One region of the Rhizobium sp. ERR 942 genome, then DNA from elsewhere that is predicted to be linked to it. Evidence: predicted binding sites of a transcription regulator. Region 1 holds the regulator's gene; the other holds the start of a gene.
The links. Region 1 encodes PhoB, which activates phosphate uptake and scavenging genes when phosphate is short. Its sites were predicted from a motif close to TGTCATNNANCTGTCAT; they were not measured.
Positions count from the first base shown of each region.

Region 2: FBZ97_RS22280 (DUF2794 domain-containing protein) is a predicted target of PhoB. The motif match lies at 8,400-8,416, and genes of this name have one in related genera.

Region 1 covers NZ_VIUA01000006.1:222,369-234,633, reverse strand. The annotation lists gene FBZ97_RS24465 (LysR family transcriptional regulator) at 1-461, shown strand, start outside; tRNA gene FBZ97_RS24460 (tRNA-Gly) at 468-541, opposite strand; gene FBZ97_RS24455 (2'-deoxycytidine 5'-triphosphate deaminase) at 600-1,694, opposite strand; SAM riboswitch at 1,767-1,845, shown strand; gene FBZ97_RS24450 (O-succinylhomoserine sulfhydrylase) at 1,889-3,076, shown strand; partial or broken gene FBZ97_RS24445 (DNA helicase) at 3,189-3,869, opposite strand; gene apaG (Co2+/Mg2+ efflux protein ApaG) at 4,479-4,871, shown strand; gene FBZ97_RS24435 (Hsp33 family molecular chaperone) at 4,891-5,880, opposite strand; gene argF (ornithine carbamoyltransferase) at 5,929-6,846, opposite strand; gene FBZ97_RS24425 (aspartate aminotransferase family protein) at 6,919-8,118, opposite strand; gene FBZ97_RS24415 (GcrA family cell cycle regulator) at 8,543-9,070, shown strand; one part of gene FBZ97_RS24410 (IS630 family transposase) at 9,144-9,755, opposite strand; one part of gene FBZ97_RS24410 (IS630 family transposase) at 9,757-10,092, opposite strand; gene phoB (phosphate regulon transcriptional regulator PhoB) at 10,207-10,890, opposite strand; gene phoU (phosphate signaling complex protein PhoU) at 10,922-11,635, opposite strand; gene pstB (phosphate ABC transporter ATP-binding protein PstB) at 11,686-12,265, opposite strand, start outside.
Region 2 covers NZ_VIUA01000005.1:463,229-475,493, reverse strand. The annotation lists gene FBZ97_RS22325 (YkvA family protein) at 143-532, opposite strand; gene FBZ97_RS22320 (4a-hydroxytetrahydrobiopterin dehydratase) at 599-904, opposite strand; gene FBZ97_RS22315 (low molecular weight protein-tyrosine-phosphatase) at 1,042-1,524, shown strand; gene thpR (RNA 2',3'-cyclic phosphodiesterase) at 1,455-2,051, opposite strand; gene FBZ97_RS22305 (arylesterase) at 2,120-2,770, opposite strand; gene FBZ97_RS22300 (ABC transporter ATP-binding protein) at 2,853-3,563, shown strand; gene FBZ97_RS22295 (ABC transporter permease) at 3,560-6,106, shown strand; gene FBZ97_RS22290 (Bax inhibitor-1/YccA family protein) at 6,302-7,042, shown strand; gene FBZ97_RS22285 (GNAT family N-acetyltransferase) at 7,162-7,719, shown strand; gene FBZ97_RS22280 (DUF2794 domain-containing protein) at 7,977-8,378, opposite strand; gene FBZ97_RS22275 (thioredoxin family protein) at 8,712-9,455, opposite strand; gene acnA (aconitate hydratase AcnA) at 9,712-12,265, opposite strand, start outside.

The DNA.
Region 1 (12,265 bases):
GGCTGCAGCCGCCGGATAATGTCGTCGGCGAGATGCTCGGAGTCCATGCCGTCATTCTCGTCGCGGCACCGTCGCTGGGCGTCCCCAAGGAACCGAGATTGGAAGATCTCTCCCGCTTCCCCTGGATCATGAACCAGAGCGGCTGCGGCTTTCGCGCCTTCATTCAGCATCGCTTCGAAGCCGAACGCCTGCCCTTCGACGTAGGCGTCGAGGCCATGAGCGCCGATCTCAGAATGTCGCTGGTCGCGCGCGGTCTCGGCATCGGCGTCTTGACGCCGGCCGCACTAGCGGACAGCCGCTGGCGCGATTTGGTCGAAATCGTCGAAGCCCCGGATTTCAGCCCGAAGGTCGTCAACTGGCTGGTGCATCGCCCGCCGGCGGGGCGGCTTGCCCGTCCGATCGCAATTTTTGGGGAAGCGCTGAAGGAAACGCTGAAAACGAAGAGACCGCTTCTGGCGTGAAAAGTATGGAGCGGGTGAAGGGAATCGAACCCTCGTATTCAGCTTGGGAAGCTGCTGCTCTACCATTGAGCTACACCCGCCTGACATCGTGAGATGTCCAACAGTTACCGGCCTCTGTCAAGGCCGGTCGGCAATCGATCAAAGCCGGAAGTGCTTGGAGAGCTTCAGACCCTGTGCCTGGTAGTTCGAGCCGAGGCCAGAGCCGTAGAGGCTGCTTGGCTGTTCCAGCATGTGTTCATAGATCAGGCGACCGACGATCTGGCCATCCTCGAGGATGAAGGGCACTTCGTGGCTGCGCACTTCAAGCACGGCGCGGCTGCCGCGGCCGCCGGCCGGGGCATGGCCGAAGCCGGGATCGAAGAAGCCGGCATAGTGGACGCGGAATTCGCCGACCAGCGGATCGAACGGCGTCATCTCGGCGGCGAAATGCGGCGGCACATGCACAGCCTCGCGCGAGACGAGGATGTAGAATTCATCGGGATCGAGGATCAGCTCGGTGCGGCCGCGGCTATAGAGCGGTTCCCAAAAATCGAAAATATCGTGCTGGGCCTTTTTGTCGACGTCGACGACGGCGGTATGGTGCTTGCCGCGATAGCCGATCAGGCCTTCCTTGTCGCCGGCAAGATCGATCGAGAGCGCGATGCCGCCGCCGGTGATATTCGGCTTCTTGCTGGCGACCAGCGTCTCGCTCTCGTGTAGCGCCAGCAGTTCCGGCTCGGTGAGCAGGGCCTGGCCGACGCGGAAGCGGATCTGCGACAGGCGCGAACCGCGGCGAACGACGATCGGGAAGGTGCGCGGGCTGATTTCGAGATAGAGCGGGCCGGAATAGCCGGCCGGGATCTTGTCGAACTCCTGCGCCCGGTCGGTGATGACGCGGGTGAAGATGTCGAGACGGCCGGTCGAGCTCTTCGGATTGGCGGAGGCCGACATATCCTCGGGTAGATCCAGCCGCTCCATCAGCGGCACAATATAGACGCAGCCCGTTTCCAGCACCGCGCCTTCAGAGAGATCGACCACATGCAGTTTCAGCCGGTCGAGCTTGTCGGCGACGAGATGTGATGGACCGGGCATGAAGCTGGCGCGGACGCGGAAGGCATGCGAGCCGAGCCGCAGGTCAAGGCTTGCCGGCTGGATCTGATCGACATCCAGTTCTCTCTCGCTCGTCAGCCGCCCCGTTTCAAACAGCGCTGCGATGGCGCGATCGGCCAAAATTCCAGTATTGCGAGCCATCATGCTTCTCTCATAATTTGTCGCAGACAAAACCAAACTCGGGGAATTGACGCAAGCCGTCAACGGCAGTATTGCAACTTATCCCGTGGTGATTTGGCCGGTCGGCTTGCAGCCACGTTAAACAAATGGCTAAAAAGACCGGGGTTGAACCGGTCTGCTTTCGCGACCGGTTTTTTTGTTTTGAAAGTGGTGATGGCATGAGCAAGACTTGGCGCCCCGCAACCCAGCTCGTACACAACGGAACGCTCCGTTCGCAATTCGGCGAGACCTCCGAAGCAATCTATCTGACCCAGGGCTTCGTCTATGAGACCTCGGAAGCGGCGGAAGCCCGCTTCAAGGGCGAGACGGACGGCTTTATCTACGCCCGTTACGGCAGCCCCACCAACGACATGTTCGAAAAGCGCATGTGCGCGCTGGAAGGTGCTGAAGACGCTCGCGCCACCGCGTCCGGCATGGCCGCCGTCTCCGCTGCCATCCTCTGCCAGCTGAAGGCCGGTGATCATATCGTCGCTGCCCGAGCCCTCTTCGGCTCCTGCCGCTGGGTGGTCGAGACGCTGGCGCCGAAATACGGCATCGAATGCACGCTGGTCGACGGCCGCTTTACCGAGAACTGGGAAAAGGCCATCCGCCCGAACACCAAGGTGTTCTTCCTCGAAAGCCCGACCAACCCGACGCTGGAAGTGGTCGATATTGCCGCCGTCGCCAAGCTCGCCAACCAGATCGGCGCGAAGGTCGTGGTCGACAACGTCTTCGCGACGCCGCTCTTCCAAAAGCCGCTAGAACTTGGCGCCCATATCGTCGTCTATTCCGCCACCAAGCATATCGACGGCCAGGGCCGTTCTCTCGGCGGCGTCATCCTCTCCGACAAGCAGTGGATCGACGAGAACCTGCAGGACTATTTCCGCCATACCGGCCCGGCCATGTCTCCCTTTACCGCCTGGACGCTGCTGAAAGGCATTGAGACGCTGCCGCTGCGCGTTGCGCAGCAGACGGCGAACGCCTCCAAGGTTGCCGATTTCCTCGCCGAGCAGACGAACAAGGTCGCCCGCGTGATCTATCCAGGCCGCAAGGACCATCCGCAGGCCGATATCATCGCCAAGCAGATGAGCGGCGGCTCTACGCTGGTCGCCTTCGAGCTCAAGGGCGGGAAGGAAGCGGCCTTCAAGCTGCAGAATGCGCTGGAGATCGTCAAGATTTCCAACAATCTCGGCGACTCGAAGAGCCTGATCACCCATCCTGCCACCACGACGCACAAGAACCTCACCGACGAAGCCCGCGCCGAGCTCGGCATTTCGCCGGGCACCGTGCGCTTCTCCGCCGGCATCGAGGACAGCGCGGATCTGGTCGAGGACTTCGCCCGCGCGCTCGAGCAGGTTTCCGCCTGATATCAATCGAGCCGCCCGGATTTTTCCGGGCGGCTCGACCTGCCCTCATCGGGCAATCTCGCGAGAGATAGGGTAGCTCGTCAGCTAGCGGCCTTGAATTCAACCAGACGTTGTTCAGAAAGACCATTTTATCGAACAGCTTGAGATCCAGCGGATTCGGCAGGCGAACATCCGAGAGATCGGGCACTGGTTTCAGCGCCGGATCATAGGAACGGTCGATCTGCGAGACAAAGACGACGATCACGCCTCTGGCGCGCGCAAACGCCTTCAGCGCCCGGACCTGGATCATCAGCTCCGGTTTTTCCCGCTTCTGATCGAGCAGTTGCAGAAAATCGACGACCGCCAACGTGCCACGCGGCGCACCGGCCAGCCTCTCGACGATATAATCGGCGCTGATGGCATCTGAATTGTCGAATTCGAACAGATCGGCAAATTCCGCATAATCGGCACCGATCACCGGAAAACGGTCCAGGACGACCTTTTCCGTGTCCTCCAGCGTGAAGAAAACACCGCGATTGCCAGCCTTCATGGCTTCGACGGCGAGCCGCAAGCTCATTAGGGTCTTGCCATGACCGCGCCGCGCGCCGATCAGCACCAGATCGCCCGGGCTCAGACGCGAATATAGCTCACCGATGGGCACAGCTGAGCTCGTTTTGCTTACGAGCAAGCTCCAGCCCGCAAAGCCTTCGCCAGCCGCGACGCGATCCAGCGCGGCGTGCAAGGGGATTTTCTGCTGGCGAGACAGGAGCCTAGCCTTGCGCTTTAAATGATAAACAGGGGCAGAAAGCCTCATCTAAACCTCCTATTGCGAGCAATGACCGCAACCCCTCCTTATGCCAGGCGCTCAAACAGTCGGTTTTGATATCGACGGCCCCGCATGAAATATACTTTCCCGAATGGAGGGGGGAGGCACGGGCCATGCCAGAATCAGATGATAGCCGAAATGCCTTCCGATGAAAATTGCGGTCACACCCCCCAGGGAACATAAGATGAAATGAGGAATTATATGAGCTGGAGATTTTGATCGGCGGGCTGCAGATATGACGGGCAACCTACAAGTGCACCTTTGGCTGCGGCAAGCGTTTCTTCTCACCAAAAGTGGAGAGAGGCTTCATGTCAGAGAATACCAAATGACAGACGATTTGAGATACTTCTTTCGACGTCTCGTTAACCTTTGTTATTAGCTGTAATAGCTAAATGCTGGGAAGGCTCTACCCGTTCACGCAAGTTTTCATCACGCCGTTCCTTGACGGAGCGGGCTGGTTATAGGATACCGCTAGATATCCCGCTCTTGGCGGGGGTGGTGGAATGCGGATAATATGCCGCGAATGTGGAAATGCTGAAGCGGCAGTGAGGCTTGGAGAAGCGCTCGGCGCTTCAGGGCAGTGGCAAGGTATCAGGCATGTATCGCGCCCTAACACGCGACATCGAGGTTGTCGTCGAACCTTTTTATCTGGAGGAGCAATCCGATCCGGACGACGATCGCTATGTCTGGGGATACCGCATCGTCATATCCAACCATTCGAAGAAGGCCGTGAAGCTGGTGACGCGCTACTGGCACATTACCGACATGAACGGCATGGTGGATGAGGTGACGGGGCCGGGCGTCGTCGGCGAGCAGCCGCATCTGAAACCCGGCGATACCTATGAATATTCATCGGGCTGCCCGCTGGATACGCCGTCAGGCATGATGTTCGGCCATTACCAGATGGAAACGGACGACGGGGAGCAATTCCATGTCAAGATCCCCGCCTTTTCTCTGGACACGCCCAACCTGTTGCGCACGCTGAACTGAGCCGCCAAAATCGGCAACATCAGGCCGCCTCTATCTCCGACACTTCGAAGCGATACGTCGTGGAGCAGAATTCACAAGTGACGGCGATCTCGCCATTGTCCTGGCTGGCCTCGATCTCCTCGGCCGTGAAGCCCTTCAAGACGCCCTTCAGCTTGTCGCGCGAGCACGAACAGCGGTCATAGACGGCCTTCGGCTCGTAGACGCGTACGCCACGCTCGTGGAACAGGCGATAGAGAAGGCGCTCGGTGCCAACCTGCGGATCCGTCAGCTCATCGGCATCGATGGTTTCCACCAGGCTGCGTGCCTCCGCCCAGGCATCGTCTTCGACATGATCGCGCACGCCGGTATCTCCGTCACCGCCATGCAGGTCCGGCTGACGCATACGCTCGGGCGCTTCGGGCAGGAACTGCGCGATCAGGCCACCGGCCCGCCAGCGGTGACGCGGCTTGCCGTTCTCATCACGGTCGAAAAGTTCTGCCGCCCCCAGACGCACGCGCGTCGGGATCTGCTCCGACTGGCGGAAATAGGTGCCGGCAATCTCCTCGAGCGAGGCGCCATCAAGCGCGACAATGCCCTGATAGGGCTGGCTGAAACGGCCCTGATCGATGGTGAAGGCGAGGACGCCTTTGCCGAGCAGCTGTTCCGGCTCGGTCCGGCCTTCGGCAACTGCCTTTTCCAGTGCTTCTTCGTCGAAACGGGCATAGGCGCGAACGTTTTCCGGCGTCGTGAAATCGGCAACCAGAAGGTCGACGGGACCGTCGCTCTTGGTCTGTACGGTAAACTTGCCTTCGAATTTCAGCGACGTGCCGAGCAGGACGGTCAGGACGATGGCCTCGGCCAGAAGGCGTGCAACCGGCGTCGGATAGTCATGCCGGGCAAGGATCGCGTCCAGCAGCGGACCGAGCTGTACGGCACGGCCGCGCACGTCCAAACCTTCCACCTGGAAGGGAACGACATGATCGTCACCGGCGAAATCGAACTGACCCAGCGAGGCGGCATTTTCGGCCATTGCTTTACTCCTACTGCGCCCGCGCCCTTGAGACGCGGTTTAATATCTTCAGATCGCGCCCAGGCACCAAGCAAGAATCGACTTTTGCGCATGAAGGCGGTTTTCCGCCTCATCGAAGACAACGGATTGCGGGCCATCGATCACCTCGTCCGTCACTTCCTCTCCGCGATGGGCGGGCAGGCAATGCATGAACAAAGCGTCTTTGCCGGCCTGTGCCATCAAAGCCTTGTTGACCTGATAGGGCTGGAAGACGTTGTGACCGCGTGCCCGGTGCTCCTGATTCATGGAAACCCAGGTATCGGTTACCACGCAATCGGCGCCGGCGACCGCACGGTCTGCATCATGCGAGAGCATGATTTCGGCGCCCTCGTTGCGGGCCCAGTTCAGATAGTGATCCTTCGGCTCGGAGCCAAGGGGTACCGCCATATTCATGCGATAGCCGAAGCGCGCGGCCCCTTCGATCAGCGAATGCAGCACGTTGTTGCCGTCGCCCGTCCAGGCGAGCGTCTTGCCCTTGATCGGGCCGCGATGCTCTTCGAAGGTCATGATGTCGGCCATGATCTGGCAAGGATGCGTATCGTCGGTCAGCGCATTGATGACGGGAACCGTCGCATGTTCCGCCAGCTCCAGCAGGCGCGAATGATCGGTCGTGCGGATCATGATGGCATCGACATAGCGCGACAGCACCTTGGCCGTATCGCCGATCGTTTCGGCGCGGCCAAGCTGCATTTCGGTGCCGGAGAGGAACAGCGTCTCGCCGCCCAGCTGTCGCATGCCGACATCGAAGGAAACGCGGGTTCGGGTGGACGGCTTCTCGAAGATCATCGCCAGCATCTTGCCGGCGAGCGGCTTGTCGGCAGTGCCGGCCTTCTGCGCGCTCTTTCGCACGATCGCGTCATCGATGATGTTGCGCAGATCGGCCGCCGGAACGGCAGAGAGGTCGAGAAAGTGTTTCGGAGAAGCCATGTCCTTACCTGTGCTCCAGAAAAAACAATAACGCCCGCGTGGGCAGGAACGCCCCGTCAGCGGGCGTTGAACTCAAGCCGATTTCTTGGTGCGGGCAGCGCGCGCACGCTCGGCGGCACGCTCCAGGCGGGCAAGACCTTCGCGTGCTTCTTCGGCGGTGACGACCAGCGGCGGCAGAAGGCGGATGACGTTATCGCCGGCCGGCACGCCGAGCAGATGCTCGGCACGGATAGCCTGCAGTAGCTCTGCCTGCGGAATGGCCGCCTTGATGCCGAGCATCAGACCTTCGCCGCGAACGTCCTCGATGATGTCAGGAAAACGATCCTTGAGCGAAGCGAGCCCCTGGCGGAAGACCAGCGAGACATCGCGCACATGCTGCAGGAAGCCTTCGGCAAGCACGATATCGAGAACGGCATTTCCGACCGCCATGGCAAGCGGATTGCCGCCATAGGTCGAGCCGTGGGTGCCCGCCTTCATGCCTGAGGCGGCTTCCGCCGTCGCAAGGCATGCACCGAGCGGGAAGCCACCGCCGATGCCCTTGGCGACAGCCATGATATCAGGCTTGATGCCGGCCCATTCATAGGCGAAAAGCTTGCCAGTGCGACCGACGCCACACTGTACTTCGTCGAGGATCAGCAGCAGGCCGTGTTCGTCGCAGATCTCACGCAGCCCGCGCAGGAATTCGTTGGTGGCCGGACGGATGCCGCCCTCGCCCTGGACCGGCTCGATCAGGATCCCGGCTGTCGCATCCGTGATGGCGGCACGCACGGCATCGAGATCACCGAACTGCACTTGGTCAAAACCCGGTGCCTTAGGCCCGAAGCCCTCGATATATTTCTCCTGGCCGCCGGCGGCGATGGTCGCGATGGTGCGGCCGTGGAAGGCGCCCTCGAAGGTGATGATGTGGAACTTTTCGGGATGCCCCTTGGCGAATTGATAGCGCCGCGCCGTCTTGATGGCGCATTCCAGCGCCTCGGCGCCCGAATTGGTGAAGAATACCTTGTCGGCGAAGGTCGCTTCCGTCAGCCGCTTCGACAGCTTCTCCTGACCGGGCACCTCGTAGAGGTTCGACAGGTGCCAGACCTTGTCGGCCTGTGCCTTCAGCTCGGCGACGAGATGAGGATGGGCGTGACCGAGCGAGTTGACCGCGACGCCGGCCGCGAAATCGAGGTAACGCTCGCCATTTTCGGTGACCAGCCAGACGCCCTCGCCTCGCTCGAACCGTAACGGAGCGCGCATATAGGTGTCATAAAGCGGCGTGGTCTCGGCCATGGCCATATCTCCTGATCACAACTTTAAGGACCGATCGCTTCGATTTGATGAAACGGGTCCGAAAAAATCAAAAATGCCGCCTTGCGGCGGCCCGGGCACTATTGATGTTTTGCATCGCGATGTCAACAAAACTGGCGTTTTAGCAGGTGCGAGATAGCGCTTGCGGGCAAAAGAGATAGGTTCGGCGGCGCCTATTGCAGAAATGCCACGCCTAGGCAGCAAGTTGGGGAAAACCTCGAAATCGATTCCTCAAGATTCTCGCGACTCTTGTCACGGAGTCAGCCTCACACTAGGTTAAAAAGCAATTGCTAGACTGCATGCGGCGGAACTAGTCACCACAATTTTAGAGCGTTTCGCGCCTCGTTCCCATGCGAGGCAATGGTGAGGGATTCTGCCATCGGAAACGCGACAGCGGAGACAGGGCATGAATTGGACAGACGAACGCGTCGAGAAGCTGAAAAAGCTATGGTCCGAAGGGTTGAGCGCCAGCCAGATCGCTGCGCAGCTCGGTGGCGTGAGCCGTAATGCCGTTATCGGCAAGGTGCACCGCCTGAACCTTCCTGGCCGAGCGAAGGCAGGCGGCACGGCAACCGCGGCGCGCACGCCAAAGCGCAGTGCCGCGGCTCCTCGCGCAACGACCTATGGCTCGCGCGTCGCTACCCGCACTGTGGTCGCCCGCCAGCAGGGTGCAACCATGTTGAAGGAAGAGATCGAGATCGATTCCGTCAATGAAATTCAGTATCGCCCGGCATCGAACGTCGTCGTTCCGATCTCCCGCCGCCTCGGCCTGACGGAGCTGACGGAACGCACCTGCAAATGGCCGGTCGGGGACCCGCTGAAGGACGACTTCCACTTCTGCGGCAATGACAGCCCGGATTCGTCGCCCTACTGCACCTATCATCAGCGCATGGCCTACCAGCCGGTGCATGACCGCCGTCGCAACAACGGCTGAAAGTTACCGCAAGACAAAGAGAAACGGGCCCCTCGAGGCCCGTTTTTCTATTTCCGCCGCTATTTAGAGCTTTTCAGGTTTTGACGGAAGCGTATCCGGCGTTGGCGAAGTAGTTGCTGCATTCGCTAGGCTCGATGGTTGTGACGAGGTGTCCGATGTAGCGCCAGGTGTCATCGATGGTTCGCTTCTGAGCCAAGCGCATCCAGTGCTTGATTTTGGCGAAGGCTTGTTCGATCGGATTAAGGTCAGGAGAATAGGGCGGCAGATACCAGAGCCGCGCACCAGCATCACGGATCATCTGCCGGATGGCGACTGATTTATGAGAGCCGAGGTTGTCCATCACGACGATATCGCCAGGTTGGAGCACGGGTAGGAGTTGCTGCTCGACATAGGCTCGAAAGCACTGGCCGTTGATCGGCCCGTCAAAGACACAGGGTGCGGCAAGCCGATCGCAGCGCAACGCGCCGAGGAAGGTCAAGGTGCGCCAGTGGCCGTGCGGGGCGAAGCTGCGCAGACGCTTGCCCCTCGGCCCCCAGCCTCGAAGCGGCGCCATGTTGGTCTTGATCCAGGTTTCATCGATGAAGACCAGCCGCTTTGGATCGAGACCAGTTTGCCAGGACCGCCAGCGCTGTCGCCGCCGCGCAATGTCGGCACGCGCCTGCTCAAGGGCGAATAGTGTTTTTTTTGAACCGTAGCCCCTCGCGTCGCAGGAATTGCCACACGGTGTCGTGGGATACCTTCACCCCTCGTGCGGCCAGCTCTTCCTTCAACCCATGCAGTGACAGATGCGGCGTTTGGCTGATCCGCTCCACGATAAACGCCCGGTACGGCTCCAGAACACGCTTGCGGTGACCGCCCATCTTCCCGGGCGCGACAGAGCCGCTCGAACGATACCGCTGCGACCATTTCACCGCCGAAGACACCGCAATACCGAACCGCGCCGCCACCGACCGGCAACTCTCACCGGCCTCGATCGCATCAACAACACGCTTGCGAAGATCATCGGAAAGGGGTCGAGTCATTCGATGCTGGCCTCCATTCCAGCCAGCATCTTGAATCACAAAACACCCAAAAACGGAATCCCTCCGATTCAGATAAATCGGAAACGCTCTAGTAACACCCGAGCGGCGAGCCGCTCAGGCTTCCATGGAATAGCCCGCGCCGCGAACGGTGCGGATGACATCCTGCATATTGGAGAAATTGAGCGCCTTGCGCAGGCGGCCGACATGGACGTCGACCGTGCGTTCGTCGACGTAAATATCGTGACCCCACACGCCGTCGAGCAGCTGCGAACGCGAGAAGACGCGCCCTGGCGAGGACATCAGGAACTCCAGCAGGCGGAATTCTGTCGGCCCCAGCCGGACTTCGCGGCTCTTGCGATGGACGCGATGGGTTTCGCGGTCCAGCTCGATATCGCCGCAACGCAGCACCGTGGAGAGAACCTCCGGGCGGGCACGCCGCAGCATCGCCTTGACGCGGGCCATCAGCTCCGGCGTCGAGAACGGCTTGACGACGTAATCGTCCGCGCCGGTCGAAAGTCCGCGCACGCGCTCGCTTTCCTCGCCGCGAGCCGTCAGCATGATGATCGGCAAGCGCTCCGTCTCCGGCCGCATACGCAGCCGGCGGCAGAGCTCGATGCCGGACACGCCGGGGAGCATCCAGTCGAGGATCAGGAGATCGGGGATGCGCTCCTGGAGACGCAGCTCGGCCTCATCACCTCTGAGGATCGTGTCGACCTCGAAGCCTTCGGCCTCAAGATTGTAGCGCAGCAGAACGCTAAGCGCTTCCTCGTCTTCTACAACAGCAACTCTCGGAACCATGCGCCTATGGTCTCCTTTCTTCGCTTCCAGATTATTCCGTCACTGCGCCGACGGTGTTGGCGGTATCGTCCTTCGGGCGCTCGCCTTCCGGCTGAGCACCGGTCGCCATGTAATAGATCGTCTCGGCGATGTTGGTGGCATGGTCGCCGATGCGCTCGATGTTCTTGGCGCAGAAGAGAAGATGCGTGCAGGTGGTGATGTTGCGCGGATCTTCCATCATGTAGGTCAGCATCTCGCGGAAGAGCGAGGTGTACATGGCGTCGATTTCCTCGTCGCGTTCGCGGATCGACACGGCCTTATCGGGCGAGCGGGTCGCGTAAACATCAAGAACTTCCTTGAGCTGGCTCAGTGCCAGTTCGGAGAGGTGTTCGATGCCACGAGCGAGACGACGCGGCACGCCCGTGCCCTGAACGGCGATGACGCGCTTTGCGGTATTCTTGCCGAGATCACCGACGCGCTCCAGATCGGAGGCGATGCGGATCGAGCCCATGATTTCGCGCAGGTCCGCTGCCATCGGCTGACGACGAGCGATGGTGACGATCGCCTTGTCACCAACTTCGCGCTCGGCATGGTCGAGAACGACGTCGTCGGAGATGACCTTCTGGGCCAGGGCCGCGTCGCTGTTGACGAGAGCGCGTACGCTGTCGCTAACCATCTGCTCGGCCAGGCCGCCCATTTCGGCAATGCGACGCGTCAGAAACTTCAGGTCTTCGTCATAGGCTGAGAGAATGTGAGTGGAGACCATTTTTCTATCCTCAAGTGAACTGTGTGAAAGGAGCCGCGCGCCTGCCATCATCAACCAAAACGGCCCATGATGTAATCCTGCGTGCGGAAATCGTCGGGATTGGTGAACATCTTATCGGTGTCGTTCTCCTCGACCAGGTGGCCGAGATGGAACATTGCGGTACGCTGCGAGACACGGGCGGCCTGCTGCATGGAATGCGTCACGATGACGATGGTAAAATTCTCCCGAAGCTCGTGGATGAGATCCTCGACCTTGGCGGTTGCGATCGGATCGAGCGCCGAGCACGGCTCATCCATCAGGATCACCTCCGGGCTGACAGCAACGGCGCGCGCGATGCAGAGGCGCTGCTGCTGGCCGCCCGACAGGCTCGTGCCGGCATCATGGAGCCGATCCTTCACCTCACCCCATAGACCGGCCTTCTGCAGACTGGTTTCGACGATATGCTCGAGATCGGCCTTTGAGCGATGCAGGCCATGGATGCGCGGGCCGTAGGCGACGTTCTCGTAGATCGACTTCGGAAACGGGTTGGGCTTCTGGAAGACCATGCCGACGCGGGCGCGCAATTCCACGACATCGATGCTGTCGTCGTAGACATCCTGATCGTCGAGCGTGATCTTGCCGGTGACGCGG
Region 2 (12,265 bases), on a different contig from region 1:
AACCCGGATGATGAAGTACCACCCTGCAGCTTCGATTTAAGACAGAAAGATTCGGGCAAGAATTTGACCTCGCTAAAATCAGGGAGGTCTCATAAATCTCTGGAAACCCGAGAGGATTCAGATCGGCTCCGCAAAACAAGCATCAGGCGGTCTTCATAGACTCGGGCTCGTTCTCCAGCGCGCGATCGGCGGCGTCGTAATGTTCCTGGCGGATATGGCCCCTGATCATGCTGAAGGCGAGCGTCAGCACCGCGACGTCATCGGAAAAGCCGATGACGGCAAAGAAATCGGGGATAATATCGACCGGCATGACAAAATAGCCGAGCGCCGCCAGCAATATGCCGCGAACACGCGTCGGTGTCTGCGGGTCGAGTGCGCAATAGAAGGCGGCCACGACGTCGCGGGAAAAGGGAATATGGCGAGCCGCCTTCCGCAAGGTCGGCCAGAATTTTCTGCGCACCGATTTCTCCTGCTCTTTTTGGGTCTCTTCGTCACCAGGCATCAGGATTTCCCCGTACTTGATGTCATCCATTCCATTCACCTCAATCGAGGCCCGTCGGCCGGGCCGTGTAAACATATGGTGATCGCCTGCCGTGATTCAATCGATCCGGCGCGCGGCCGCCTTCTCCATCGCCTTCGCCAGCTTGACGTCATGATCGGTCAGGCCGCCGGCATCGTGTGTCGTCAGCTTCACCTCGACGCGGGAATAGACGTTGAACCATTCCGGATGGTGGTTGAATTTTTCCGCGGCAAGGGCGGCTTCCGTCATGAAGCCGAAGGCCTCGACGAAGTTGCGGAACTTGAAGGTCTTCGAAATCGAAAGGCCGTCATCCGCAAGCGCCCAACCTCCAAGCTCCGCAAGATTTTCATCGATTGCCGCGCGGTCAAGTCTGTCGTATTTCATGGCAAGTCACTCCTCTCTAAAGCAATTCCAGGAAAACTGCGTAGCGGTTTTTCCGTCCGGAATTGCGTAAAAGCAAAAGGATAGAGCGTTTTCGCATTTGGAAGAAAAGCGGAAAGCTCTGGCGGTTGAACGATAGCATGGATCGTCACAGGATACTTTTCGTCTGCGCCGGCAATATCTGCCGGTCGCCCCTCGCCGAAGGCATATTCAGGCATCTGGCAAGCAAGGCCGGCCGTGGCGGTGAATTCGACATCGATTCGGCCGGCACCGGCGGCTGGCATCAGGGAGAGCGCCCCGATCGCCGCTCGATCGCGGTTGCAGCTGGCCACGGAATCAATATCACAGACCAGCGCGCGCGGCGCATAGCGTCAGCCGATTTCGGCAAGTTCGACCTTATCCTGGCAATGGATCAAGACAATTTGAAGAACTTGCGCAAGTCGGCGCCTGCCGATGCGCTCGGCAAGCTGCATCTCTTCAATGCCCTGGCGCTCGGAAGCAACAAGGACATCCCCGATCCCTACTATGGCGACCGCGAGGATTTCGAAGCCGTCTATACCATGCTTTTGGCAGGCTGCAGCGCGCTGTTACCTAAAGCCGGGAAAGTGCTGCGGGGCTCGTGAAGCGGGAATATCTCTTCGGTGAGATAGGGACCGCCACCGACCGATTCGCGCGAGGACAGAAGCACGAAGCGCCCGACCGTAAACGGAGCGGTGTAGAAATTGCCGCGACCGGAGAGATAATGCACCACGTCGTCGACCCGCGAGGACTTCAGCCTGGCGAGCGTCACATGCGGCGTGAACTTGCGGGGGTCCGGCTGCAGGCCGATGCGCTGGCAGATGCGCTCGATCTCGCCTTGCAGCGCGAACATATCCGGTGTCTGCGAGACCCCGGCCCAAACCGAATGCGGTTTCTTGGACCCGAAGGAACCGATGCCCTCCAGCCGAAGCTGGAATTCAGGCCGATCTATCCGGTCGAGACGGTCGACGATCTCATCCGCAGTGCGGCCATCGACATCGCCGATGAAGCGCAAGGTAATGTGATAATTTTCAACGTCGATCCACCTGGCTCCCGGGAGACCACCGCGCAACAATGACAGGCTCATGGCCGCATTGCGCGGAATTTCGAGGGCGGTAAAAAGTCTCGGCATGACGAGCACTCCCCGAATCTCTTGCAGGTATAGGTAGGGAATCACGCATTTGCAGTCGGTGCAAGCATCTATTTCGCACCTGCGTCAATCGTCCCTACAAAACTGATAACAGCCGGCAACATATGCTCGACCATCACATCGACCCCCTTGGAGTTCGGATGCATCCCGTCCGAAAGCTGCAAATCCGCATGCGTGGCGACGCCATCGAGGAAGAACGGATAGAGCGGAAGCTGATATTTGTCGGCCAGCCGCCTATAGATCGGGTTGAATTTATCGGCATAGTCCGGTCCCATGTTCGGCGGCGCCAGCATGCCGACGAGAAGCATCGGGATCTTTCTGTCCTTCAACCGTTCGATCATGGTCTCGAGGTTCTTTTCCGTCTGCTCCGGCGGAATGCCGCGCAGCGCGTCGTTGGCGCCGAGTTCCAGGATCACGCCATCCGTGCCGTCCGGCACCGACCAGTCGATACGCGAAAGGCCGCCGGAGGTCGTATCTCCCGAAACACCGGCATCGGCAACCGCCACATCCAAACCCTTGGCCTTCAGCGCCGCCTCAAGCTTGGCGGGAAAGCCGTCGCCCGGCGGCAGTTGATAGCCCGCCATCAGGCTATCGCCGAAGCCGACCAGCTGAATGGTGCGTGCATCGGCGGCATGAACTACGCCAAACAAAAGACCGAAAGTGATGACAGCGAAGTGAAGCGCAGCAACTTTAAAACCCATGATCCATTTCCTAAATTCGCTGCTCGGGCCAAGTCGCGCCCGCCATTGTCTCTGATGTTCTCTGATATATAGGGCGTTCGCATTGGCAAAAACCATCATCGAGCTGAAGAAGGCGGATTTGACACTCGGCAATGCCGCCGCCTCCGTCCACGTGCTGAAGGGCATCGATCTCACCGTCATGGAGGGTGAGGCCGTCGGCATCGTCGGCCCCTCCGGCTCCGGCAAGTCCACGCTGCTGATGGTGCTGGCCGGCCTCGAAAAGCTCGACAGCGGCGAACTTCTGATCCGCGACACGCCGCTGCATAGCCTCAGCGAAGATCGCATCGCCGATTTCCGCGGACGCAATATCGGCATCGTCTTTCAGTCTTTCCATCTCATCGCCAACATGACGGCGCTCGAAAACGTCGCCGTGCCGCTGGAGCTTGCCAACGTCCGCGATGCGTTCGATATCGCCCGTCGCGAACTGGAAGCCGTCGGCTTGGGCGAGAGGCTCAATCACTATCCCGGCCAGCTTTCCGGCGGCGAGCAGCAGCGCGTCGCTATTGCCCGCGCGCTGGCGCCTTCGCCCGCCGTCCTCATCGCCGACGAACCGACGGGCAATCTCGACACCGATACCGGCCGGCAGATCGCCGATCTGCTCTTTGCCCAGCAGGCCGAACGCGGCACGACCATGTTGCTCGTCACCCATGATCCCGCCCTTGCCGCCCGTTGCTCGCGCCAGATCCGCGTCCGTTCCGGCGAGATCGAGAACGACAGCATGCGCACGCGCGCCAACCAGGCGGCGATTGCATGAGCGCGGCGGGACTGCGCCTGCCGCTTGCCTTCCGCCTTGCCATGCGCGAATTGCGCGGCGGCCTTGGCGGTTTCTACATCTTCCTCGCCTGCATAGCGCTAGGCACCGGCGCAATTGCCGCCGTTAATTCCGTTTCCCGCTCGATTACCGACGCAATCTCGACGCAGGGCCAGTCACTGCTGGCGGGCGACGCCCGCTTCGAACTGCGCAACCGCGAGGCAACTCCAGAGGAATTCGCCTATCTCCAAAGCTTAGGGAAAGTTTCCCGTTCCACCGGCTTGCGCTCCATGTCGCGCCTGCCCGATGGTTCGGACCAGGCACTCGTCGAAGTCAAGGCGGTCGACGATGCCTATCCGCTCTACGGCAGATTCGAGGCGGAACCGGACCAGCCGCTCGCAACGCTGCTTGCAGCCAAGGATGGCACCTATGGCGCTGTTGTCGCTCCCCTGCTGCTCGAACGCCTGAACCTCAAGATCGGCGACGCTCTGCTGCTTGGAAACACCAAGCTGCGCATTACTGGCACCGTTGAAAGCGAGCCAGATGCGGTATCTGAAGGCTTTGGCTTCGCGCCGCGCCTGCTCACGAGCCGCAATGCCCTGATTGCTTCCGGCCTGATCACGACAGGCAGCTTGGTCGAACAGGCATACCGAATCCGCATGGACAATCCCGCGGCCGGCATCCGCAATCTCACCGAGCGCGCCAATGCCGCCTTTCCGCAGGCGGGCTGGTCGATCCGCAGCAGCGATCGCGCAGCACCCCAGCTTGCCGACAATGTCACCCGCTTCTCGCAGTTCCTGACGCTCGTCGGCCTCGCAGCGCTCATCGTCGGCGGCGTCGGCGTTGCCAATGCCGTGCGCGCCTTCCTCGATTCCAAGCGCACGACCATCGCCACCTTCAAGTGCCTGGGCGCTCCGGCCTTCGTCGTTGTGCTGATCTATCTCATCCAGATCGCCGTGATTGCACTCGCTGGCATAGCAATTGGCCTCGTCCTCGGCGCTATCGCGCCGATGATCGCTTCGCAATTCATGGCGGAATTCCTACCGATTTCAACCGCACCGAGGCTTTACCCCGGCGCATTGACGCTGGCTGCTCTCTTCGGCCTGCTGACGACACTGGCCTTTGCCATTCCGCCGCTCGGCCATGCCCGCGAAGTGCCGGCGACGGCGCTGTTTCGCGAGCAGGGCTTCGAAGCGCGACGCCTGCCCGGCTGGCCCTATCTCCTGGCTGCCGGTGTCCTGATGGCGGCACTTGCAGCCCTGGCGATCGTCACCGCCTATGACCGCTTCATCGCAGTCGTCTTCGTCGTCTCGATCGCTGGCGCTTTCGTCGTGCTGCGCCTGGTGGCAGCCCTGCTCTCCTGGCTTGCCCGCCGCAGCCCGCGCGTGCGCTCGCCCGCGCTGCGCCTCGCGATCGGCAACATTCATCGGCCGGGCGCGCTCACCTCCTCCGTCGTGCTGTCGCTCGGCCTTGGGCTGGCGCTGCTGGTGACCTTGACACTGATCGACGGGAATATGCGCCGCGAGCTGATGGGAAGCATGAGCGAACAGGCGCCGAACTTCTTCTTCGTCGATATTCAGGGGCCGGAACTGGAAGGCTTCCGCAAGATCGTCCTCGACATCGACCCCAAGGGCAAGCTTGTCGAGGCGCCAATGCTCCGCGGCCGGATCGTCGCCTTCAACGGCGAGGATGTCACCAAAATGAAGGTGCCGGCCGCAGGCCAATGGGTGCTGCGCGGCGACCGCGGCATCACCTATGCCGATACAGTGCCGGAAAACGCCTCGGTCACGGAAGGCAAATGGTGGGACAAGGATTATAGCGGCGAACCGCTGGTCTCCTTTTCCGAAGAGGAGGGCAAGGCGCTCGGCCTGAAGCTCGGCGACAAGGTCACCGTCAACGTGCTTGGCCGCAACGTCACCGCCAGGATCGCCAGCTTCCGCAAGGTTCAATGGCAATCGCTGTCGATCAATTTCGTGATGATCTTCTCGCCCAACACCTTCAGGGGCGCTCCGCACGCCTGGCTCGCGACCCTGACCGACACTTCCGCCACCTCGGAACAGGAAGCGGCGATCCTGAGGAAAGTCACCAATACCTATCCGACCATCACAAGCGTCCGCGTCAAGGATGCGCTCGATGTCGTCAACACGCTCGTGGGACAGCTGGCGACGGCCATTCGTTCCGCCGCATCTGTCGCACTCATCGCCTCGGTGCTGGTGCTGGCCGGTGCACTCGCGGCCGGCAACCGCGCCCGCACGCATGACGCCGTCATCCTCAAGACGCTCGGCGCGACGCGGGCAACATTGATCCGTGCCTTCAGCTACGAATATCTGATCCTGGGCGCCGCAACCGCCATCTTCGCGCTGATCGCCGGCTCCGCATCCGCCTGGTACATCGTCAGCCGTATCATGCGGCTCCCTTCTGCCTTCCTGCCCGATGTCGCTTTCTCCACGCTGGTTATCGCGCTGATTTTGACGGTCGGTATAGGCTTGATCGGTACTTGGCGGATTCTCGGGCAGAAAGCAGCGCCTGTTCTGCGCGAGCTCTGATTCGTTACGGAGACGAACCGGAAACGGGCAAAACAGCTCGATATTACATCGATTTAACATGCGCCGGATCGCTTGACCCTTGTGTATGAGGCCCGAAAGCCTCATATTCTGTGCAGGCATGCTGAGCTCCGCAGCGGCGCCTGGGCCTTGAAAGACCCGACACCGTAATCAAATCGGAGCTTGAAAGAGGAAAACATGGCTGACTTTCGCAATTACCAAAACCGGGCGCAGAGCGGTGCGCAATCCGGTGCGATGATAGACGAGGGCCTTCGAGCCTACATGCTCAAGGTCTATAACCTGATGGCGCTGGGTCTGGCGATCACGGGTGTTGCCGCCTATCTCTCCTTCTCGCTCGCTTTCGCAAACGGACAGATCACGGCCTTCGGCCAGGCGATCTATCTGAGCCCGCTGAAGTGGGTGGTCATTCTCGCCCCGCTGGCGATGGTGTTCTTCCTGATGGCTCGGGTTAACCGCATGAGCGTGGCCGCCGCGACGACGACCTTCTGGGTCTACGCCGCGCTGGTGGGCCTTTCGCTGTCGTCGATCTTCATCATCTACACCGGACAGAGCGTCGTGCAGACCTTCTTCGTGACCGCCGCCTCCTTCGGCGCGCTGTCGCTCTTCGGCTACACGACGAAGCGTGATCTGTCGGCGATGGGCTCGTTCCTGATGATGGGTCTCTTCGGCCTGATCATCGCGGCGCTCGTCAACATCTTCCTGGCTTCGTCCGCGCTGCAGTTCGCCATCTCCGTGATCGGCGTCCTGATCTTCGCAGGCCTCACCGCCTGGGATACGCAGCGGATCAAGGAAATGTACTACGAAGCCGACGACGTGACCGTGGCGGGCCGCAAGGCGATCATGGGCGCCCTGTCGCTGTACCTCGACTTCATCAACCTGTTCATGTTCCTGCTGCAATTCATGGGCAACCGCCGTTAATCGCACAGCATGATTGAGACATGAAAAGGCGGTCTCGGCCGCCTTTTTTATTTGCTTGGGCAGACGCCCTGCGATTTGATGGCCACCGTCGCAAATTCGCAGATCAGGCAATAGAAACAATGTCCGTCAGCCTCCGCAGTGCAACCCTAGACGACCTTCCCCACATCACCGCCATCTACAGAGATTCCGTTCTGAACGGCACGGCAAGCTATGAAATCACGCCGCCGAACCAGGAGGAAATGACGGCCAGGTTCGAGGCAATTCGTAACAAGGGCTATCCCTATCTGGTCGCCGAAGACGATACCGGCGCATTTCTCGGCTATGCCTATGCCTCCGCGTTCCGCACGCGGCCGGCCTATCGCTGGATGGTGGAGGATTCGATCTATCTGGCACCCGAGGCGCGTGGTCGCGGCATCGGCAGACTGCTGCTCCATGCCCTGGTGGAAAACTGCCAGACGCTCGGCTTCCGCCAGATGATCGCCGTCATCGGCGGCGCCCACCCCGCCTCCATCGCCGTACATCGCGCGGCAGGCTTTGCCGAAGTGGGGCTGCTCAAGGGTACCGGCTACAAGCATGGCCGATGGCTGGATACCATGCTGATGCAGAAGGCGCTCGGGGACGGCGCGGAGAGCGATCCGGATCCATCGGTCTATCCTGGGACATTGTTTGGGGGGTAGTGTCGAGCTGCCTTTATGCCGAACCTCTGATACCCCCCTCTGTCAGCTTCGCTGACATCTCCCCCACAAGGGGGGAGATTGTTGAGAGCTTGCCGCACATCTTTTCAAACCAATGGCCCGAAGTTCTGCAGCTTCGATCTTCACTGTGGGCAGATGCGTGCCACAAGCTAGCAATCTCCCCCCTTGTGGGGGAGATGTCCCGATAGGGACAGAGGGGGTGTGGCACTATCAGCCAGCACACAGCCAACGACGAGAAACTACTTCTCCACCAGCTTCAGCTGCTTGTCGAAAACCTTCAACACTTGGTTCAGGTCATGACCGCGTTTCAGGATCATGCCGTTGGTATTGACGACAGAAAAAGCGCCCTGCTTGGCTGAAAGCTTCGGATTCTTTTCGATGCGGAAGAGCGGCATTTCGCCGGAGCGTTTGAAGACGGAGAAAACCGCCTTGTCCTTCAAATGGTCGATGGCGTAGTCGCGCCACTCGCCCTCGCCGACCATGCGGCCATAGATCCAGAGAATCGCATCAAGCTCCCGGCGATGAAAGGTCACCGGCAGCGGGTCCTTGCTCTGTTTGTATTCTCTGAGATCAACGACGACGGATGAATTGGTATCGACGGAACGGCTTTCACCGTGTCTCAAATCCGGCTGATCAGTCATCAATCCCCCAGGGGCTATCTCATGACAGGAGAATGACAGTTTGCCTCAGCCGCATCAAATTGCAAGACGGCTGACGGCTCACAATTTCTTTCCCGGCTGTGAAAGCACCTCGTCAACGCCGCATTTCAGACAAAACGACGCCCAATTTACAGGAAGTATAGGCAGCCGTTTGGCGCCGCCGCGTCAAACGGCCCGGCCGGGGTGCATCGATTAAACCCCAGCCCCGAATGCGTCCTCGCCGGGCACCCCCCTTTTTGGCGCCAGCCAAAATAGGGACCCCTTTTAGCATCAGCTCAAAATGGAAGACCTCCGGCAAAGCTGGAAAAATCGCGTTCAGCCGTCCGAGCCTACCGTCAGAACAGTCGCCCCGAGAATGGCAGCCGGATCGCCTGAAGATGTCGACGACTGCAGCAGAATCGCAAGGCCTCGCCGGCCAGCCTTATCCAGCACGGTAGACGGCAGCACGAGGCTCATGGCCTTGCCGTCCCACATGCCGACTGTTTCGACATCGGATACCGCGTGCATATAGGCAATCTGCTGGCCGTTGTTTTCGCCGCCTTTCGGCGCCACCATCTGCTCCTTGTCGAAATAGACGGCAACGACATTCGCCTTGCCCTGCCCAGCGCCGATCTTGATCTCGAGCTCGTCACCCTTCATGGCAGCACTGACCGGAACCGTCAGCCCCTCGCCAAGGCGCTGAAAATCATCAAGTTTGACGTTAATGGCATCGAGATCGGCACCGTTCATGTGATCTCTGCCATTGACGATCGCTTGCGGCGTATAGACGCCGCTGCGCCCCATCGTACGGGCATAGGCATATTGGCGCGCCGTATTGTCCTTGGATGCCATCGTGTCGTTCCAGCCGAGATAGTTCCAATAATCGACGTGATAGGCGAGCGCCACGACATTGCCCTGGCGGATCAGCTTACGGAAGGCAGCATCGGCGGGAGGACAGGAAGCGCAACCCTGCGAGGTGAAGAGTTCGACGACGCCCTTGATCTTCGGAGCCTCCTGCGCATGCAGCGAACTTGCGAGCCCAATGCCTGCCAGAAGTGGAGCCAAAAATCGAAGGCGCATTCTATCTTACCTCTGCATCCAATCTCGAGCGCCGTCTGCCTACACGGGCTCTGCAAAACTCGCGCTTCTTGGGGCGACCAGGCCACATCAAGCCCGAAAAATCTGAAACAAGAGATAATAGTTTAACGCGATGACGCAAAGTCACGATGGGGTGAGGCCGGAGTGAGCAGAAGTCTCGCAGTACACATCACCGTGAAAAACAAGAGGCCGCCGGAAGAGTTTTCCGGCGGCCTCCCATAACAGCGTTTAATACCTATCAGGCGGCGAGATCGCGCAGAACGGTCTGCAGGATGCCGCCATTGTTGACGTAGATGACCTCGTCCAGCGTATCGATGCGGCAGAGGATCGGAACATCCTTCACCGACCCGTCGCCATAGGTGATCTTGGCGATCTTGCGCTCGCGCGGCTTGATGTTCTCCAGGCCTTCGATCGTCACGAGTTCGTCGCCCTTCAGGCCGAGGCTTGCCCAGGTGGTGCCTTCCTCGAAGACGAACGGGATGACGCCCATGCCGACGAGGTTCGAACGGTGGATGCGCTCGAAGGACTGGGCGATGACGGCGCGCACGCCGAGCAGGTTCGTGCCCTTGGCAGCCCAGTCGCGCGAAGAGCCGTTGCCGTATTCGACGCCTGCGAAGATGACGAGCGGAACGCCCTCGGCCTTGTACTGCATGGCCGCATCGTAGATCGACGTCTCTTCCTTGGACGGATAATGGATGGTGTAGCCACCTTCCTTGCCGTTCGGGCCGAGCATGTGGTTGCGGATGCGGATGTTGGCAAACGTGCCGCGCATCATGACTTCATGGTTGCCGCGGCGCGTGCCGTACTGGTTGAAGTCGGCAATGCCGACGCCATGGTCGATAAGGTAGGAGCCGGCCGGCGAGGCAGCCTTGATCGAGCCGGCCGGAGAAATATGGTCGGTGGTGATCTTGTCGCCGAAGAGGCCAAGAACGCGCGCGCCCTTGATGTCGGAAACGCCGGCGCCCTTCTTGCCCATGCCCACGAAGTAGGGCGGGTTCTGCACGTAGGTCGAATTGTCGTCCCACGCATAGGTCTGGCCCGGAGGAACCTGCACGGCCTGCCAGTTGGCGTCGCCCTTGAAGACGTCGGCATACTTGGTTTCATAAAGCTCGCGGGTGACGTACTTCTGGATAAACTCCTGAACCTCGTGCGAGGTCGGCCAGATGTCCTTCAGATAGACCGGCTTGCCGTTCTGGTCTTCGCCGATCGGCTCCTTCGTCAGGTCGAGCTGCACCGAGCCGGCGAGCGCGTAGGCGACGACGAGCGGCGGCGAAGCGAGATAGTTCGCCTGGACGTCGGGCGAGATGCGGCCTTCGAAGTTGCGGTTACCGGAGAGGACGCCGGCAACGATCAGGCCCTTGTCGTTGATCGTCTTCGAGATCGGCGCCGGCAGCGGGCCGGAATTGCCGATGCAGGTGGTGCAGCCGAAGCCGACCAGGTTGAAGCCGAGCTTGTCGAGATCGGCCTGCAGGCCGGACTTGGCAAGATATTCGCCGACGACCTGAGATCCCGGCGCCAGCGAGGTCTTGACCCACGGCTTGCTCTTCAGGCCCTTGGCAACGGCGTTGCGGGCCAGAAGGCCGGCAGCGATCAGCACCGACGGGTTGGAGGTATTGGTGCAGGAGGTGATGGCGGCGATGGCAACGTCGCCATGGCCGATATCGAAATCCGTGCCTTCGACCGCATAACGGTTGGAGAGCTGGGCGGGCTTCTTGTATTCGGTTTCCAGCGAGGTCGCGAAGCCGGAAGCGATGTTTTCCAGCGCGATGCGGCCTTCCGGACGCTTCGGACCGGCCATCGACGGCACGACGTCGCCGAGGTCGAGTTCCAGCGTGTCGGTGAAGACGAGATCGGAACCGTCATTGTCGCGCCACATGCCCTGAGCCTTCGAATAGGCTTCGACGAGCGCGATACGGTCCTTGGCGCGGCCGGACATGTTGAGGTAGTTCAGCGTTTCCTTGTCGACCGGGAAGAAGCCGCAGGTCGCACCATATTCCGGACCCATGTTGCCGATGGTGGCGCGGTCGGCGAGCGGCATGTTGTCGAGGCCGGGGCCGAAGAATTCGACGAATTTGGAAACGACGCCCTTCTTACGCAGCATCTGCACGACGGTCAGAACGAGATCGGTCGCGGTAACGCCTTCCTTGAGCTTGCCGGTGAGCTTGAAGCCGATGACTTCAGGCAGCAGCATGGAGACCGGCTGACCGAGCATGGCGGCTTCAGCCTCGATGCCGCCGACACCCCAGCCGAGAACGCCGAGGCCGTTGATCATGGTCGTGTGCGAATCGGTGCCGACGCAGGTGTCGGGATAAGCGATCGTTTCGCCGTCTTCTTCCTTCGTCCAGACGGTCTGGCCGAGATATTCGAGGTTGACCTGGTGACAGATGCCGGTGCCGGGAGGAACGACGCGGAAGTTCTTGAAGGCCTGCTGGCCCCACTTCAGGAAGCGGTAGCGCTCGCCGTTGCGCTGGTATTCCAGCTCGACGTTCTTGGCGAAAGCCTGCGGCGTGCCGAATTCGTCGACGATGACGGAATGGTCGATGACGAGATCGACGGGAACGAGCGGGTTGATCTTTTCCGGATCGCCGCCAAGCGAAACCATCGCGTCGCGCATGGCAGCAAGGTCGACGACGGCCGGAACGCCGGTGAAGTCCTGCATCAGCACGCGCGCCGGGCGATAGGCGATTTCGTTCTCGACGGTGCCCTTGTTGGTCAGCCATTCGGCGACGGCAAGGATATGCTCCTTGGTGACCGACTGCCCGTCTTCAAAACGCAGCAGGTTTTCCAAAAGC